Regions from separate parts of the Savagea faecisuis genome, predicted to be linked through region 1. Evidence: riboswitches for the same ligand, from Rfam matches in the RefSeq annotation. Region 1 holds a riboswitch; the other holds the start of a gene.
The links. A riboswitch is a leader RNA that binds a small molecule or an ion and turns the genes downstream of it on or off. The one in region 1 is predicted to bind S-adenosylmethionine.

Region 2: it holds a riboswitch for S-adenosylmethionine, as region 1 does, so the genes downstream of both, ACFQ0V_RS08070 (carboxymuconolactone decarboxylase family protein) here and ACFQ0V_RS07085 (hypothetical protein) in region 1, are expected to answer to the same signal.

Annotation. Positions count from the first base shown of each region.
Region 1 covers NZ_JBHTJF010000022.1:454,304-462,207, reverse strand. Annotated here, with positions in the region: gene hrcA (heat-inducible transcriptional repressor HrcA) at 1-316, opposite strand, end outside; gene hemW (radical SAM family heme chaperone HemW) at 407-1,537, opposite strand; gene ACFQ0V_RS07095 (hypothetical protein) at 1,634-2,155, opposite strand; gene ACFQ0V_RS07090 (hypothetical protein) at 2,268-2,681, shown strand; gene ACFQ0V_RS07085 (hypothetical protein) at 2,678-2,935, opposite strand; SAM riboswitch class I at 2,994-3,096, opposite strand; gene lepA (translation elongation factor 4) at 3,280-5,103, opposite strand; gene rpsT (30S ribosomal protein S20) at 5,337-5,585, shown strand; gene holA (DNA polymerase III subunit delta) at 5,628-6,635, opposite strand; gene ACFQ0V_RS07065 (YqzM family protein) at 6,817-6,954, shown strand; gene ACFQ0V_RS07060 (DNA internalization-related competence protein ComEC/Rec2) at 6,992-7,904, opposite strand, start outside.
Region 2 covers NZ_JBHTJF010000025.1:184-8,087, forward strand. Annotated here, with positions in the region: gene hpaE (5-carboxymethyl-2-hydroxymuconate semialdehyde dehydrogenase) at 1-1,420, shown strand, start outside; tRNA gene ACFQ0V_RS08065 (tRNA-Arg) at 1,547-1,618, shown strand; SAM riboswitch class I at 1,866-1,970, shown strand; gene ACFQ0V_RS08070 (carboxymuconolactone decarboxylase family protein) at 2,133-2,786, shown strand; SAM riboswitch class I at 2,787-2,886, shown strand; gene ACFQ0V_RS08075 (LLM class flavin-dependent oxidoreductase) at 2,930-4,327, shown strand; gene ACFQ0V_RS08080 (acyl-CoA dehydrogenase family protein) at 4,340-5,461, shown strand; gene ACFQ0V_RS08085 (HdeD family acid-resistance protein) at 5,619-6,161, shown strand; gene ACFQ0V_RS08090 (LemA family protein) at 6,178-6,756, shown strand; gene ACFQ0V_RS08095 (TPM domain-containing protein) at 6,756-7,556, shown strand; gene ACFQ0V_RS08100 (glutaredoxin family protein) at 7,550-7,789, shown strand.

The sequences.
Region 1 (7,904 bases):
ATTCTTCCGATTCATTAAATGTCTCTTCAAAGACGGAGCGCACGTAATGTTGATCTTCTCGATTGAGCTTTACCGGCTTCAATAAGTGATCGACATAATAACGATACCCCTTTTCAGATGGGATTCGGCCAGAAGATGTATGTGTCTTCTCTAAAAATCCCAATTCCTCTAAGTCTGCCATTTCATTGCGAATGGTCGCGGGACTAAATGGAGCTTCTGGCTTTTTGGATAGTTGCCTTGAGCCTACAGGTTGAGCTGATTCAATAAAATCATTCACCGTCAGTTGTAAAATTAACAATTGTCGATTTGTCAACATTGCTCATCACTCCCTTTAGCACTCGATTCGTTAGAGTGCTAACACTAACTCTAATTTATCAAATCTATATAGGACTGTCAACGATTAGGCTCACTCCATGAGTAAAAACTGTTCAAATACATCATTTCCGTTATACAAACCTTTTTCGGTCAATCGATAATGTTCTGCTTCATAGACGATATACCCATCTTCTATTAATAATTGGAGCACAGAACCGTAAATCGTTTGTAAAGATTGTCCGAACTTCTTTTCGAAGTGTGTAGAAGAGACACCTTTTCTCGTACGCAAACCGAGAAACATTTCTTCTTCCATACGCTCCTCTAAAGTTACTTGATGCGTATCTTTTACAGGACGTTCTCCCGCTTCCACCGCTTTTAAATAATGAGTGAGCGGTCCAATATTTGAATAGCGTTCCCCGTCGAGATAACCATGCGCTCCCGCTCCGACTCCTCCATATTCGTCATTTTCCCAATAAATTAAATTGTGAATCGATTCCGCTCCAGGACGCGCGAAATTGCTCACTTCATATTGTATACGTCCGGCACGCTCCATTTGTTCCATCACATACGTAAACATTTCTCCTTCTACTGAAGCATCGACGAGTTTTAATTGATCATTATTTTTTAAATTGTAAAAACGAGTTTTCGGTTCAATGATTAAGCTGTAGGCAGAATAATGCGGAAGATCTAAGGCGAGAGCGCGTCGAACCGTTTCTTTCCAGTCGTCCATCGTCTGTTCAGGCAGCGCATAAATTAAATCGATACTTATGTTTTCAAAACCGACTTCGCGCGCTGTTTGAATCACTTCTTCCACGTGATGTGCGCTATGTGTCCGGCCGATTTTTTTCAATAATTCATCGTTGAAACTTTGCACACCGATACTTAAACGATGCACACCACGCGCGTATAATAATTGTAATTTTTCACGCGTCAATTCATCCGGATTCGCTTCAATCGTATATTCGCGCAACGTCTTTGGATCGACGACACGCTCAATCAATGTGAGTAGCCGGTCCAATTGTTCAACCGTTAAAGCGGTAGGCGTTCCTCCTCCGATAAATACCGTCTCGAGTTCCCCCGCATACTTCGCATATTGCTGCAATTCTACACCGAGCGCTTCAATATATGCATCGACCGGTTGGTTCGCATAAAATACTTTATTAAAATCACAATAAAAACAAATTTGATGACAAAATGGGATATGAATATACAATCCTCTCATGTCCATCCCTCCAATCCATGCAAAAAAGAGGGCAAGAAGCGCCCTCTTTTCACATTTCGTTCTTTAATTGTAGTCGATTTTTAATATTTGTACAAATTAAAATGGTGTCATATCGTACGTAATTCGAATCTCTTGAATGTCACCACGTTGATGTTTTGCATAAATTTCGTCAATCGTTGGCTTTGGCCATGCGATTTGCATATTTTTTTCATTATCAACACGGATGCGGTATTCTTCTCCTTCTGGCTCAACTGATAAATACGCCATAAGTTGTTCCGCATCATTTGCTTGTAATGTTTCGTCCCATTGTGCGATATAATAGTTTAAACGAACGACTTCATCATCCACGATGAAAAAAGTCACCGGAATCGTATCTAATTCGTAATTCCATTGATGCAATGTAATTTGTTGACCGTTCGAAGGTGTCGTCCAAGCGACCTCTTCTTTCTGTAATGGTTCTCCTAATGCATCGACGAGTTGTTGTTCAGTCATGCGATTGTATTGCTCGATCGTCGTAATTGGTTCGACGTCTACACTTTCTTCTGAAGCCGATTCATTTGAACAGCCTACTAATGTCAATAGTGCTACAAAACAGAGCACGAATAATCGTTTTCTCATCCAACTCCTCCAATATTGTTCAATTACACGAATCTTAAAGGAGAAATGTGAAAAGTGTACGAAATTCAGTTCACAACTTAACGAACATCATCGATTGAAAGGAGTATGTTCCTTGAAAAAAAGTATAGGATTACTTACTGTTTTAACATTGATTGGACTGCTATTTTATTTCAATACGACGCGTTCTCCATTCCCAGAATACGAGAGGCGCTTCAATGTCCATTTACCTAAAAATTATACGACCGAGCAAATCGTTCATTTCGAAAAAGCGCCCTTTCAAATAATCGCTGTCTACTCGTATGACGAAGACGTTTCGTTTCCGTCCTTATTTTCTACGCTAGATGCGGAAGGTGTGACAGATGCAAATTTTCATATCGATGCCGTTTTAACACAAATTCCTACGTTCTTTACGATCGAAGCGGAAGTAGGCGATGTGTATGAACATTTGCAACACGACCGGTATGAGCATTTGATCGCGCTTTATAAAAAAGAAGAACGTCGGCTTTACGTGATTGTGTCGACTTAATCATTCGCTACAGCACCGAAACAATCGACACGTTGAATCGTCGAGCGTTTATAATAATGGATTTGACCGTCGTCTAACTCGACTTCCAACCATTCATCTTTTTGCGTTTGCCACGCTTTCCAAAACGCGCTCGCATGGTCACCGTATAAAATATCCGTGCGAAAGGCTCCGAAATAAATTTTAAGGAGTTCCACCTGCTCTGCTATTTCTTCTACTCGTGTCTCAATTTCTCGTTGTTCTACATATGTTGTCATAGTAAAAACCTCTCTTTCCGTTGTAGGAAGAGAGGTTGATAGTATTTCAGCGCACTCTTCCTCATCTCTCAAGCTAAGCTTGCTGGAATTAGCACCGTTCCCTTTCATAGGTGGTTGCCGCAGGATCGTAGGACCAGTTCCTCCCCTGCTCTTGATAAGGAATTTCATTTAATTAACTACATCTTAAAATAGTTTGAATACTTTGTCAAGAGTAGTCTTCCTACAAAACACAAGAAACATTGATAGTAAAGCGTTTTTGTTTGAAAATAAAAAAATGTCTTTCTGGAGGGAACAAATTCAAACAAAAAAATCCCCTCACGCAATATGCGGAGGGGAACATCGATTTAATCTTCATCCATTTTCAAGACAGCCATGAATGCTTCTTGAGGGATCTCGACAGAACCGACTTGTTTCATTCGTTTCTTACCTTCTTTTTGTTTTTCTAACAATTTACGCTTACGTGAAATGTCACCACCGTAACATTTTGCTAAGACGTTTTTACCGAGGGATTTAATCGTCGAGCGTGCGACGATTTTTTGTCCGATTGCCGCTTGGACAGGCACTTCGAATTGTTGACGTGGGATGAGTTCGCGCAATTTTTCAACGATTGCTTTTCCGCGCTCGTAGCTGAAGTCACGGTGTACGATGAAGCTCAATGCGTCGACTTTTTCCCCGTTTAATAAAATATCCATCTTCACAAGTTTAGAAGGTTTGTATCCGATCATTTCATAGTCTAACGATGCGTACCCTTTCGTTTGTGATTTCAATTGATCGAAGAAGTCGTAAACAATTTCTGCGAGCGGTAATTCATAAATGACGTTGACACGTGTTGCATCTAAATAATCCATCGTCATGAAGTTTCCGCGTTTTTGTTGGCAAAGTTCCATTACAGCGCCGACATACGTTTCTGGAACCATAATCGATGCTTTCACATATGGTTCTTCCACATAGTCTACTTTTTGTTGTTCTGGCATGAATGATGGGTTATCGACTTTCAATTGTTCGCCGTCTGTTGTGACAACATTGTAAATAACAGATGGTGCTGTCGTAATGAGGTCGATGCCGAATTCACGCTCAATACGCTCTTGAATAATTTCCATATGGAGCAAACCTAAAAATCCACAGCGATATCCAAAACCGAGCGCTTGTGACGTTTCCGCTTCATATTCTAATGCTGAGTCGTTTAACTCTAATTTTTCTAGCGCTTCACGCAAATCGACATATTTTGACGTATCGATCGGATATAGTCCACAGAAGACCATCGGATTCATACGACGGTATCCGTCTAGCGGTTCTTCTGTCGGGTTTTCAACATGTGTGACAGTATCCCCGACTTGTGTATCTCCGACATTTTTGATCGCCGCCGATAAATATCCGACGTCTCCTACTGTCAATTCATCGCGATTTGTCGCATGCGGTGTGAAGACCCCCGTTTCAACGACTTCGAACTCTTTGCCTGTCGCCATCATGCGGATTTTATCTCCTGGTTTCACCGTTCCGTCGATGATTCGTAAATATACGATAACCCCTTTATACGGGTCATAGTGCGAGTCGAAAATTAAGCCTTTTAACGGTGCGGCAGGGTCGCCTTGTGGGGCTGGAACCTTTTCAACAACTTGTTCTAAAATATCTTCAATTCCGATGCCTGCTTTCGCTGATGCAAGAACCGCTTCCGATGCGTCAAGTCCGATAACATCTTCCACTTCTTGCTTCACGCGCTCCGGGTCTGCTGCAGGTAAATCAATCTTGTTGATGACGGGCAAAATTTCTAAATCGTTATCAAGCGCTAAATAAACGTTCGCCAACGTTTGTGCTTCGATCCCTTGCGCCGCGTCGACTACTAGAATGGCTCCTTCACACGCAGCTAAACTTCGTGACACTTCATATGTAAAATCGACGTGTCCTGGTGTATCAATCAAATGGAAAGTGTATTCTTCTCCATCTTTTGCCGTGTACGATAATTGTACAGCATTCAATTTGATCGTAATGCCACGCTCTTGTTCTAATTCCATTGAATCGAGCGTACGTGTTTTCATTTCACGATTCGTGAGCGTTTCCGTCTTTTCTAAAATACGGTCCGCTAATGTCGATTTCCCGTGGTCAATATGGGCGATAATCGAAAAGTTTCGAATATTTTTTTGGCGATTTAATCTTTCACTATTATTCATCGTCAGTTCACTCCTAAATATGCTACAAGTAAGTATAACAGTGAACGCTTCACACTTCAATAACGAGTGGAGCCGTGTGAAAAAATATATTTTTAGCGTAAAGAGAACTTTCTTTACACTTAAGCATTGCAAAGCCCTTTTTTATTTGTTAAAATAATGCTTGTTGTAAAGAGATATCCGGATTATGTTTTAAGAGGGAAGACTCTTCTATCCAGCAAGTGGAGGTGAAATTCATGCCAAACATTAAAGGTGCGATCAAACGCGTTCGTAAAAGCGAAAAAGTGAACGCTCAAAACTCAAACTATAAAGCAGCGATGCGTACAGCAATCCGCAAAGCGGAAACTGCTCTCGAAGCGAAAGACGAAAACGCTACAGCTCTTTTACAAGACGCTGTTAAACGTTTAGACAAAGCAGCAGTTAAAGGTTTAATCCATAAAAACACTGCAGCTCGTCAAAAATCACGTCTCATGAAAAAAGCATAATAAAAAAGCAATTTGGTCGATTTTCGACACAAATTGCTTTTTTTATGCTTTCATTAAAAATAGTTCAATAATTTGTTCGCGGTTCATCGACGAAGTCTTTAACTGATAGTCGACCGTCGCAATGGCATCCAATGCTTGAAATAATTGTTCTTCTGTCGGTTTTTGCCGATTTTGCATGACGAGCTTCACACGGAACGGATGCACTTTTAACTGCTGTGCGATACTTTGCTGTTCCAGTCCTTTTCTTTGCAATGTCGATACGTTGAGCATGAGACGAATTTGCCCTGCAATGAGGGCTGTCAACATAATCGGTTCTTCTCCGTTCGCTAATAAATCTCTGTATATGCGAATCGCTTCACTCACATTGCGCTGCACGAATGCATTCGTTAACGTAAAGACATCCATTTCTGGCGTACGCGTCACAAATTGACGGATGAGCTCTTCTGTAATCTCCCCGCCTTCTCCTACTGTCGTTGCTAGCTTCATCAACTCTTGATGTAATAATGTCAAGTTTTCTCCTACGCGCGCTACGAAAAATTCTGCCACTTCTTTCTGAAGACGCACATTTTCTTTGCTCGCATAAGAAAGTAATGTAGCGACTAAATCTTGCGCTGATAATCGTTCAGCTTCTACAAGTGTCGCTTTTTCTTTCATTAATTTTGTAATTTTTTTACGATTATCCACTTTTTCATACGGTGCGGTGAAAATCGTGATTGCTGTCGGTGAAGGGTTCGCTAACCATTTTTCTAAATCGCCTAAACGATGTTCTATTTTTTCCCTACTTTTCTGTTCAGCTTTTAAAAACGCTGCATTTTTTGCAATGATGAGTTTATAATCCGAAAAAAAAGGAACGGTATCTGCCTCTTCGACTACCGCTTCAACAGGAACTTGTTCCAAATCATACGTAAACTTTTCGAGTTCGCCCTTTTCGCGCATTTTTTTTTCGATACGACGAATCGTCTCATCATGTGTCATCTGTTCTTCCCCGACGATTAAATAGATTGACGCTAGCTCTCCTTTATCGATCGCTTGCCAAACCTTTTGAGCCATTGTCATCCTCCTCACTTCTTCTAGTAGTATACATGATGGCTTTTCGACTTTGAAGAGGTATCTTTATTTCTTTCCATAGTGAATTGTGTCAAAATTTCGAGTTCTGTTTCATTTATTCAGTTGCTCTAGCTTTTTCAAATTGAATCATCTATAATTAGAGAAGTAACTAGGAGGTGTAGCAATGAATGAATTTGAAAAAGACGTTCAATGTAAACGCAATGACTTCAACGACTCAGCTGTCGGTTTCGTAGTAGCTTTCCTCGGTTTCTCGAGTATCTTTGTAATTGCTACAATTATCGACCTCGTTGGAAGTCTATAATAAAAAAATGGTATGTCGATTTTCGACTACCATTTTTTTATTTAAATCGATATTCAATCGTCCCTTCTTCAGCGGTTGAACGAATGTTCACCCGATGCGACTTCAATCGCTCGATGACTTCTTCATGAGGATGCCCGTAGCGATTGTGACGTCCTGCTGAAATGACCGCTTCATCAGGTTGCGTCGCTTGCACCCACTCTTCTGTCGTCGACGTGCGACTCCCGTGATGCCCCGCTTTTAAAACATACGTTCCCGGTCGCCTCTCATAGTTTTTAGCTAATCGTCGCTCCATCTCTTCTTCTAAATCACCCATTAATAAAATCGTATATTCGCCATGAATGATTTCTAATACGAGAGAGCGATCATTGTCATCTGTTATGACTGCATCTTGATGTGGCCACAATAGGCGAAATGTCGTCTTGCCGACTTGCCATTGTTTCGGTGCTGTGATCGGTTGATGAGCGATTTTCCGCTCGTCGGCGAGCTTTAACAACTCGGCCATCAATTCTTTTTGTTCACTTTCAGGTGGATAAACGATCAACTTCGTGCGTACCCGTTCAATCACTTCATCCGCTCCTTCCATATGGTCACTATCCGCATGTGTTACGAATAAAGTATCGAGCGTTGTCATTTGTTTCGCTTTTAATAAAGGGACGACGACTTGACGGCCGACTTCATATAGCGATTGCCGCTCTTTCCATGCTTCTTTTTGTTCATAGCGCAACACTCCACCCGTATCGACGAGATACACTCCTTGTCGATGAGGCAACTCAATTAAAATACTATCGCCTTGTCCGACATCGATAAATGTCACGACGAGTTCCTCGTTCCAATACGGACGGCTCTCTAATAAAATAAAAGGAATGACGAAAATAAAGATCGCTCGTTTCCATTGTTTGCGTTCTAGCGCGATAAAAGCATATAAAATACTAAGTGTAATACCACCCATA
Region 2 (7,904 bases), on a different contig from region 1:
AAGCGGTAAAACATTCGAAAACTTCAACCCATTCACGAACGAACAAGTGAACGTTGTAGCAGAAGGGGATAAAGCAGATATCGAAAAGGCAGTAGCAGCAGCACGCGAAGCTTTCGATAACGGTCCTTGGAGAACGATGAAATTAAAAGAACGTATGAAATACATCTACAAAATCGCTGACTTGATCGACGAAGAAGTAGAGCGTATCGCATATTTAGAATCACTCGACACAGGTCTTCCAATTAGCCAGACGACAAACATGGTTGCACGTGCATCAGAAAACTTCCGTTTCTACGCACGTATGGTAGAAGCTCGTCTCGTAGGCGAAGCGTACCAAGTCGATGATGAGTTCATCAACTATACATTAAATACACCAGTCGGCGTAGCAGGTTTAATTACACCTTGGAACGCACCATTCATGTTAGAAACATGGAAAGTTGCGCCAGCACTTGCGACAGGTAACACAGTTGTTTTAAAACCAGCTGAGTTCTCACCACTTTCAGCGAACTTACTCGCAGAAGTAATCGATCGTTCAGGTATTCCAGCAGGTGTGTTCAACGTTGTTCACGGTTTCGGTGAAACAGCAGGTGACGCACTCGTTAAGCACCCTGATGTACAATTAATTTCATTCACAGGTGAAACGACGACAGGTTCAACAATTATTAAAAACAGTGCGGATACGTTAAAAGCAGTTTCAATGGAACTCGGTGGTAAATCACCAATTATCGTATTTGACGATGCGGACTTCGATCGTGCATTAGACGCATGTATTTGGGGAATCTTCTCGTTCAACGGTGAGCGTTGTACAGCGAACTCACGTCTCTTCTTACAAGAAGGCATTAAAGATCGCTTCATCGAAGCATTGAAAGAGCGTGTTCTTAACATTAACTTAGGTAACCCACTTGACTACAACACACAAGTCGGTCCATTAATTCATAAAGAGCACTACGATAAAGTAGTAAGCTACTTACAAATTGCAAAAGAAGAAGGCTGTGAAGTATTCACATCTGAAATCTCTGAAGAGAACAAAAAAGGTAACTTCGTTGCGCCAACATTATTGTTAAATGCGACGAACGATATGCGCGTAGCACAAGAAGAAATCTTCGGCCCAGTTATGGCTGTGATGACATTCAAAGACGAAGAAGAAGCAGTGCGTCTTGCGAATGATATCGCATACGGTTTAGCAGGTTACGTTTGGACGAACGACGGCAAGCGTGGACACCGTGTAGCACACGCTTTAGAAGCAGGTATGATTTGGGTGAACGCTCAAAACGTACGTGACTTACGTACTCCATTCGGCGGAAGTAAAGATTCAGGTATCGGCCGCGAAGGTGGACACTACGGATTCGGCTTCTACACAGAGCAGAAGATCGTACACGTTGCAATCGGCAACCACCGAATTCCACAGTTCGGTAAGTAAGTTTTATTCCTCCATAATCAAGTAAATTTAAATATTTGAACGAGTGAGTCGGACGGGACTCGCTCGTTCCTTTTTTTGAATGGGCATTGCGAAATACCTTTCATTTCGCTATAATAGTAAAAGTCTGTCCCTATAGTGTAATGGATAACACGCAAGATTCCGGTTCTTGAAATCCGGGTTCGACTCCTGGTAGGGGCGTAATCAATAACGACAAGAAATCTAAAATGAGCATCCGTCATTTTAGATTTTTTTAGTTTGAAGTACTTTATCTATCTAAGAGAAGATCAAGCTCAAAATATAGTCCGTTGTTTCTCCTATCGCTAGCGAGTTGGAACCCTGTGAAAATACTCTCGAAACGAAATATTCAGAAAAGTTAATAAAAAGTGTTGACTTTCAAAAAAGCATCTTGTATAGTTATATTTAAGCTTTTCAACTACATAGTTTTTCCTTATCCAGAGCAGGGGAGGAATCTGGTCCTACGATCCTGCGGCAACCAGTACGAGAGTACAATGGTGCCAATTCCAGCAAGCATATGCTTGAAAGATGAGGAAGAGAACGAACGATGAATTCAGTCATTCTAACCTCTTCCTACTGGGAGAGGTTTTTCTTTATTTAAAAGAGAGACGGAAATCATCGTTTTCACTTTCTTCTAAACATAGTAAACCTATAGGAATTAACTAATATAAGAAAAGCAAAAAAGGAGAGAGTAAATATGACAACATTATACGCAAAAGAAGGCATTCAACAATTAGGACAATTAGCGAAATTAGCACAACAACCGAATAAAGCATTCGGTGCATGGAACCAAGCAGTATTCCAAGAAGGTGCATTATCGACGAAATTAAAAGAAATCATTGCAGTAGCGAGTGCGACGACGACAGGATGCGCATACTGCATCGATATCCATACAGGCGCAGCGAAAAAAGCAGGTGCAACGAAAGAAGAATTAGCGGAGGCAATCTTAGTTGCGAGCGCATTGAAAGCGGGAAGTGCATTTGCGCATGCGGCGAACGCATTCCGTTCATACGATGGAGAAGAAGGAGACACATTGTATAAAAAAGAATACTTCAGCAAAACGAATGAATTTGGCAAACTCGCACCAGATGCATTGAAAACATTCGTCGCGTTTTCGAACGAAGCGGTAGCGGAAGGTGTCCTTTCTGTAAAAGAAAAAGAATTGATTGCGGTAGCGATCGCACACATTACAGCTTGTGCTTATTGCATCGATATTCATACGAACGGGGCGAAAAAAGCAGGCGTGACGAAAGAAGAATTAGCGGAAGCGATTTTCGTAGCGAGCGCTTTAAATGCAGGGAGTGCATACGCTCACAGCATTAACGCATTAAATACTTACGACGCAAAATAAACCTTATGAAGAACGAAGGGAAGGAACGGGCCTGATGAACTTCTCGCAACCGGCATTCGCACGGTGCGCCATCCCGCAAGCATCGCTTGATAGATAAGGGAGAGTGACTTTCATTCTCCACCTACAATGAGGAGGAAGAAAACATGACTAAAAAACAAATTCATTTAAACGGTTTCGCACAACATACGGTATCACCACACGCAATTGGACTTTGGAAACATCCGGATCACCAAGGAAGTACACACGCTTCGACAGATTACTGGGTAAAGCTTGCGCAAACATTGGAAAAAGGAAAGTTTGACGCATTGTTTTTAGCGGATGTGACAGGCGTGTACGACGTCTACGAAGGAAGCAACCGCGCAGCGCTCGAACAAGCGGTACAGTTCCCAGCACACGATCCATTTTTAATCATTTCGGCAATGGCTCATGCGACGGAACGACTCGGGTTTGCGTTGACAGGTTCAGCGACATACATTCCACCGTATAAATTAGCTCGCCAATATTCGACACTCGACCATTTAACGAATGGCCGCATCGGATGGAATATCGTCACATCTTATTTAGAAAGTGAAGCGATCAACTTAGGTTTAGACGGCATGATTCCACATGATGAGCGTTACGACCGTGCAGAAGAATATTTAGATGTCGTGTACAAATTGTGGGAGAAAAGTTGGGAAGAAGGCGCACTCTTAAACGATCCAGAAGCGAATAAATATATCGATTCAACGAAAGTACACCCGATCAATCACGAAGGAAAATACTTTAAAGTACCAGGTGTCCATTTAGTAGAACCTTCTTTACAACGCACACCGGTATTATTCCAAGCAGGAGCGTCTGACCGAGGAACGTCATTTGCGGCAAAACATGCGGAAGGCATTTTCACGAATACGCAAAATCAAAAAAATGCGACAGCCGAATTGCGTGAATTTATCCGTCAATTAGAACCGAAACTTCAAAAATACGGCCGCACACGTCAAGATGTGAAAATTATACCAGCTGTCGTAACAGTCGTTGGAGGAACGGAAGAAGAGGCGCAGAAAAAATTCCAAGAACTTCGCAGTTATGTCGATTACGACGGGGCAGCAGCTCTTTTATCCGGTCACTCAGGCATCGACTTCTCAAAATTCGATCCCGATAGCTACGTTGAAAATATTGAAACGAATGCGATTCAAAGTCGCTTAAACAACTATACGTCGACCGATCCGAATCATAAATGGACGATTCGAGAAGCGATTCAATATCACGGTTTCTCATTAGGTTCAGAAGTGATTGTCGGTACACCGGAACAAATCGCCGCTCGTTTAGAAGAGATTTCAGTAGAAGGCGATGCGGACGGCTTTAACATTCGTCAAACGGTGAATCCGTCTACTTTAGAAGATTTTGTCGAAACGGTCGTGCCAGAATTGCAGAAGCGTGGCATTTATCGTACAGATTACGAAGGGGAAACATTGCGTGAACATTACTACGGTAAAGGGCAACAACGTTTACAAAACAATCACTACGGCCATAGCGTGCAATTAGAAAAAGAAGCACTCGTGTAAGGAGGAAGCGACATGACGACAACGACAGTAACGTTACAAGAAGAACTACTTCAATTTGTCCCAATATTTCGTGAACGAGCAAAAAAAGATACTGTGTTCGGTCAATTTCCGAAAGAAAACATTCAAAACTTGATCGATGCTGGTTATACGAAGTCTCCTCTATGTACTACAGATGGAGGGCAAGGCTTAACAGCAAGTGAACTCGTTCATTACCAGCAAATTGTCGCTTCAGGAGATGGCCCGACAGCGGTCGCAATCGGTTGGCATGTGAGCACATTGTATGCGATTTTACGTGATACAACATGGCCAGAAAAGACGAAGCGATATGTAATCGAAGAAGTGAAAAAAGGAGCGCTCCTCAACTACGTCTTATCGGAAAGAGGAGCGGGTAGTCCGACCCGCAATGCTGGTCCACAAACGACAGCGAAAAAAGTAGAAGGGGGCTATCTCATTAACGGTCATAAATCGTTCGCAACATTAGCACCAGCTCTTGATCTCTTTATTATTAGTGCGAACTGTGAAGGTGAAGAAGCGCTCTTCGTCGTACCGAATTCTGAAAGCATCACAATCGATACATCTGCTTGGGATAGTGTAGCGATGAGAGGAACGGCGAGTAGCGATGTATATTTAAAAGATGTTTTCGTAGAAGATCATCATTTCATTAAATATGTCAATATCGCACATGCGGTGCGCAATTCACCAGCGAGTTTATTACATATTCCCGCATGTTATATCGGTATTGCGCAAGCAGCGAGAGATGAAGCGTTCGCCTTCGCTCGCGCGTACGTTCCGAGAGGACGAGAAACAGCGATCATCGATGCGGCACATATTCAACAGAAGCTCGGTGAAATCGAATGGCGTTTAGCGACAGCGACGAGCCATCTCGCATACGGCGCGCTACTATTTGACGAAGAACGCTCTTTTGAAGAAGTGAGACGTATTTTATCAAGTGCGAAAATTACAGCGACACATTATGCGATTGAAGTCGTCGATCTCGCGATGCGCATCGTCGGGGCGAGCGGATTATCTGAAAAAAGTATTTTATATCGCTATTATTTACATGTGCGCGCAGGACTGCACAATCCGCCGTCAGATGATGAAATTTATACGTATTTAACAGAAACAGCACCGTAAAGAAGAGGTAATCATTTTCTATTTTAGAGGATGATTACCTTTTTTATGTAAAAAGTGATAAACTATATTGGTATATCGAAAAGGAAAAGACGTTTCTTTTCTATTCAAAGTGGGAATAGATTAGGTAGTCTTACAGATGAATGGAAGGAAGAGATGTATGCGAAAATTTTATTCAATTTCCATCTTTTTAATTAGTTTAGCGCTCGTCGCGTTCGGGGTGTGGATCGTCTTCAATCCGACGGTATCATTGCGTGTCTTTACATTATCGATCGGGATTCTTTTACTCATTCACGGAGTAGTCGAAATGATTTCTTTCGTCGAACAACGAAAAATATGGAACATTTCCTTTATCTTTCTCGTAAATGGATTGTTGTCATTCGTCGTCGGTGGAATTACATTGTTCGTTCCTGATTTAGCGGAGCAAACATTCGTGTACATTTTTGCAATTTGGTTACTTTTATCATCGCTCATCCAAATGTACGCGGCATTCTCTTTGCGCGATGTGAGAGGATGGGGTTGGTTACTTGCGGTAGGCGTCATCATTTTCGTCTTTGCGATTGCCTCCTTATTATCAAAAATGACAGTTGCCTTCGTTGTCAGCTTGTCATTTGGTTTGTATTTTATCGTGCAGGGTATTGGATTATTTGTCATTTGGTTATTACTACGTCGCGTAACGCGTCGTACAATTTATCGAGATTAGAAAGGTCGTGGAATGTATGAAAAAGTGGTTAGGTCCTTTAATCGGGATCCTCGTCGTGTTAGGGATAGGTGCGGTTTTATTAATCTCTCCTTACAACAACCTCGTCACATTATCAGAATCTGTCGATAAACATAAAAGTGAAATCGACAACAAATTACAACGCCGTATGGATTTAATTCCGAACTTAGTCGAAACGGTGAAAGGTTATGCATCACATGAAACAGAAGTGATGACGAATATTGCGGACGCTCGTTCTAAAATGGCCGGCGCATCGACAACGGCAGAACAGTTAGAAGCGAACGATGAATTATCGAGCGCGCTTTCTCGCTTACTCGTCGTCGTTGAAAATTATCCAGAATTAAAAAGTGATACACATTTTACGCAGTTAATGGATGAACTCGCAGGAACAGAAAATCGCATTAGTGTGGAACGTGGTAAATATAACGAAGCAGTCCAAGTGTACAACAATAAAGTGCAGCGTTTCCCTTCTAACATTGCGGCGAAAATTTTCGGATTCGAAAAACGTCCGTACTTCGAAGCGCAAAAAGGAGCGGAACAAGCACCGACAGTCGATTTTGGAAACGGAGCTAAGTAATGATGAGACGGTGGTTCGTCATCGTCACACTGCTTACGATTTTCTTTCAAGTTCAACCTGTTCAAGCATTAAATCATCAACAGTACGCTGTGCAAGATCGTAGCGGTGTACTTTCTGCCGAGACGAAACAACAAGTAACAGATTACGCTTTTGCGCTCCAACAAAAAACGGGCGCAGAATTTGCGGTCATCATTCAACCGAATACGGGCGATGATCTCGTCGTCGATTATGCGCATAATACATTTCAACAAATGGGCCTCGGTCAAAAAGGAGAGGACAACGGTGTTCTTTTCGTCATGACGACGGAGGAAAATCCGAACACAGGCGAAGCGAAGCAGTTGCGCTTTGAAATCGGTTACGGATTGGAAGGCGCCTTACCGGATGGAAAGGTCGGGCGCATGTTGGATGAAATTGCAATTCCTTATTTACAACAAGGGGACATTGACGCCGCGATTTTGCAATTGTATAAAGCGGTATACAATGAAATTATGATTGAATACGGATTAGATGGAGAGCAAGTGCTCGTCGACACATTGAATGGTGAGTACGATAGCGAGTCTTCAGACGAAGGCATTTCCATTTGGGTCATCATCGCCATCATCATTATCGTGTTACTCCTTTCCTCCGGTGGCAACAAAGGTGGAAAAGGACCGAGAGGACGTAGCGGAGGCGGAGGCCCGCCGATTTTCTTCCCGACAGGTTTCGGTGGAGGATCAGGAGGTAGCTCAGGCGGCGGTGGCTTCGGTGGATTTGGTGGCGGCGGTTCAAGCGGTGGAGGAGGTGCAGGTCGTTCATGGTAAAATTAACATTATATATTAATGACAATTGCGAGCTTTGTGATGAAGCGATCCAATCGATTGAACTCGTTCGTCAAGATGTCGATTTGTTACTCGATGTCGTGTCGATTGCGAAAGACGATGAACTTCAACGAAAATATATGTTGGAAGTTCCCGTCTTACTCATCGACGGAGAACAAAAGTTTCAAGGGCAAATTACGTACGGAGAACTGCTTGAAACATTGTTAGATGAATAAAAATGAGCGACGGACTGTATAAGTTCGTCGTTTTTTGTTTGATAAAATAGACAATATTTCATAAAAGTAGACGTGAAATGATTGCAACTTTAGAAGCAATCACCTATAATAAAAA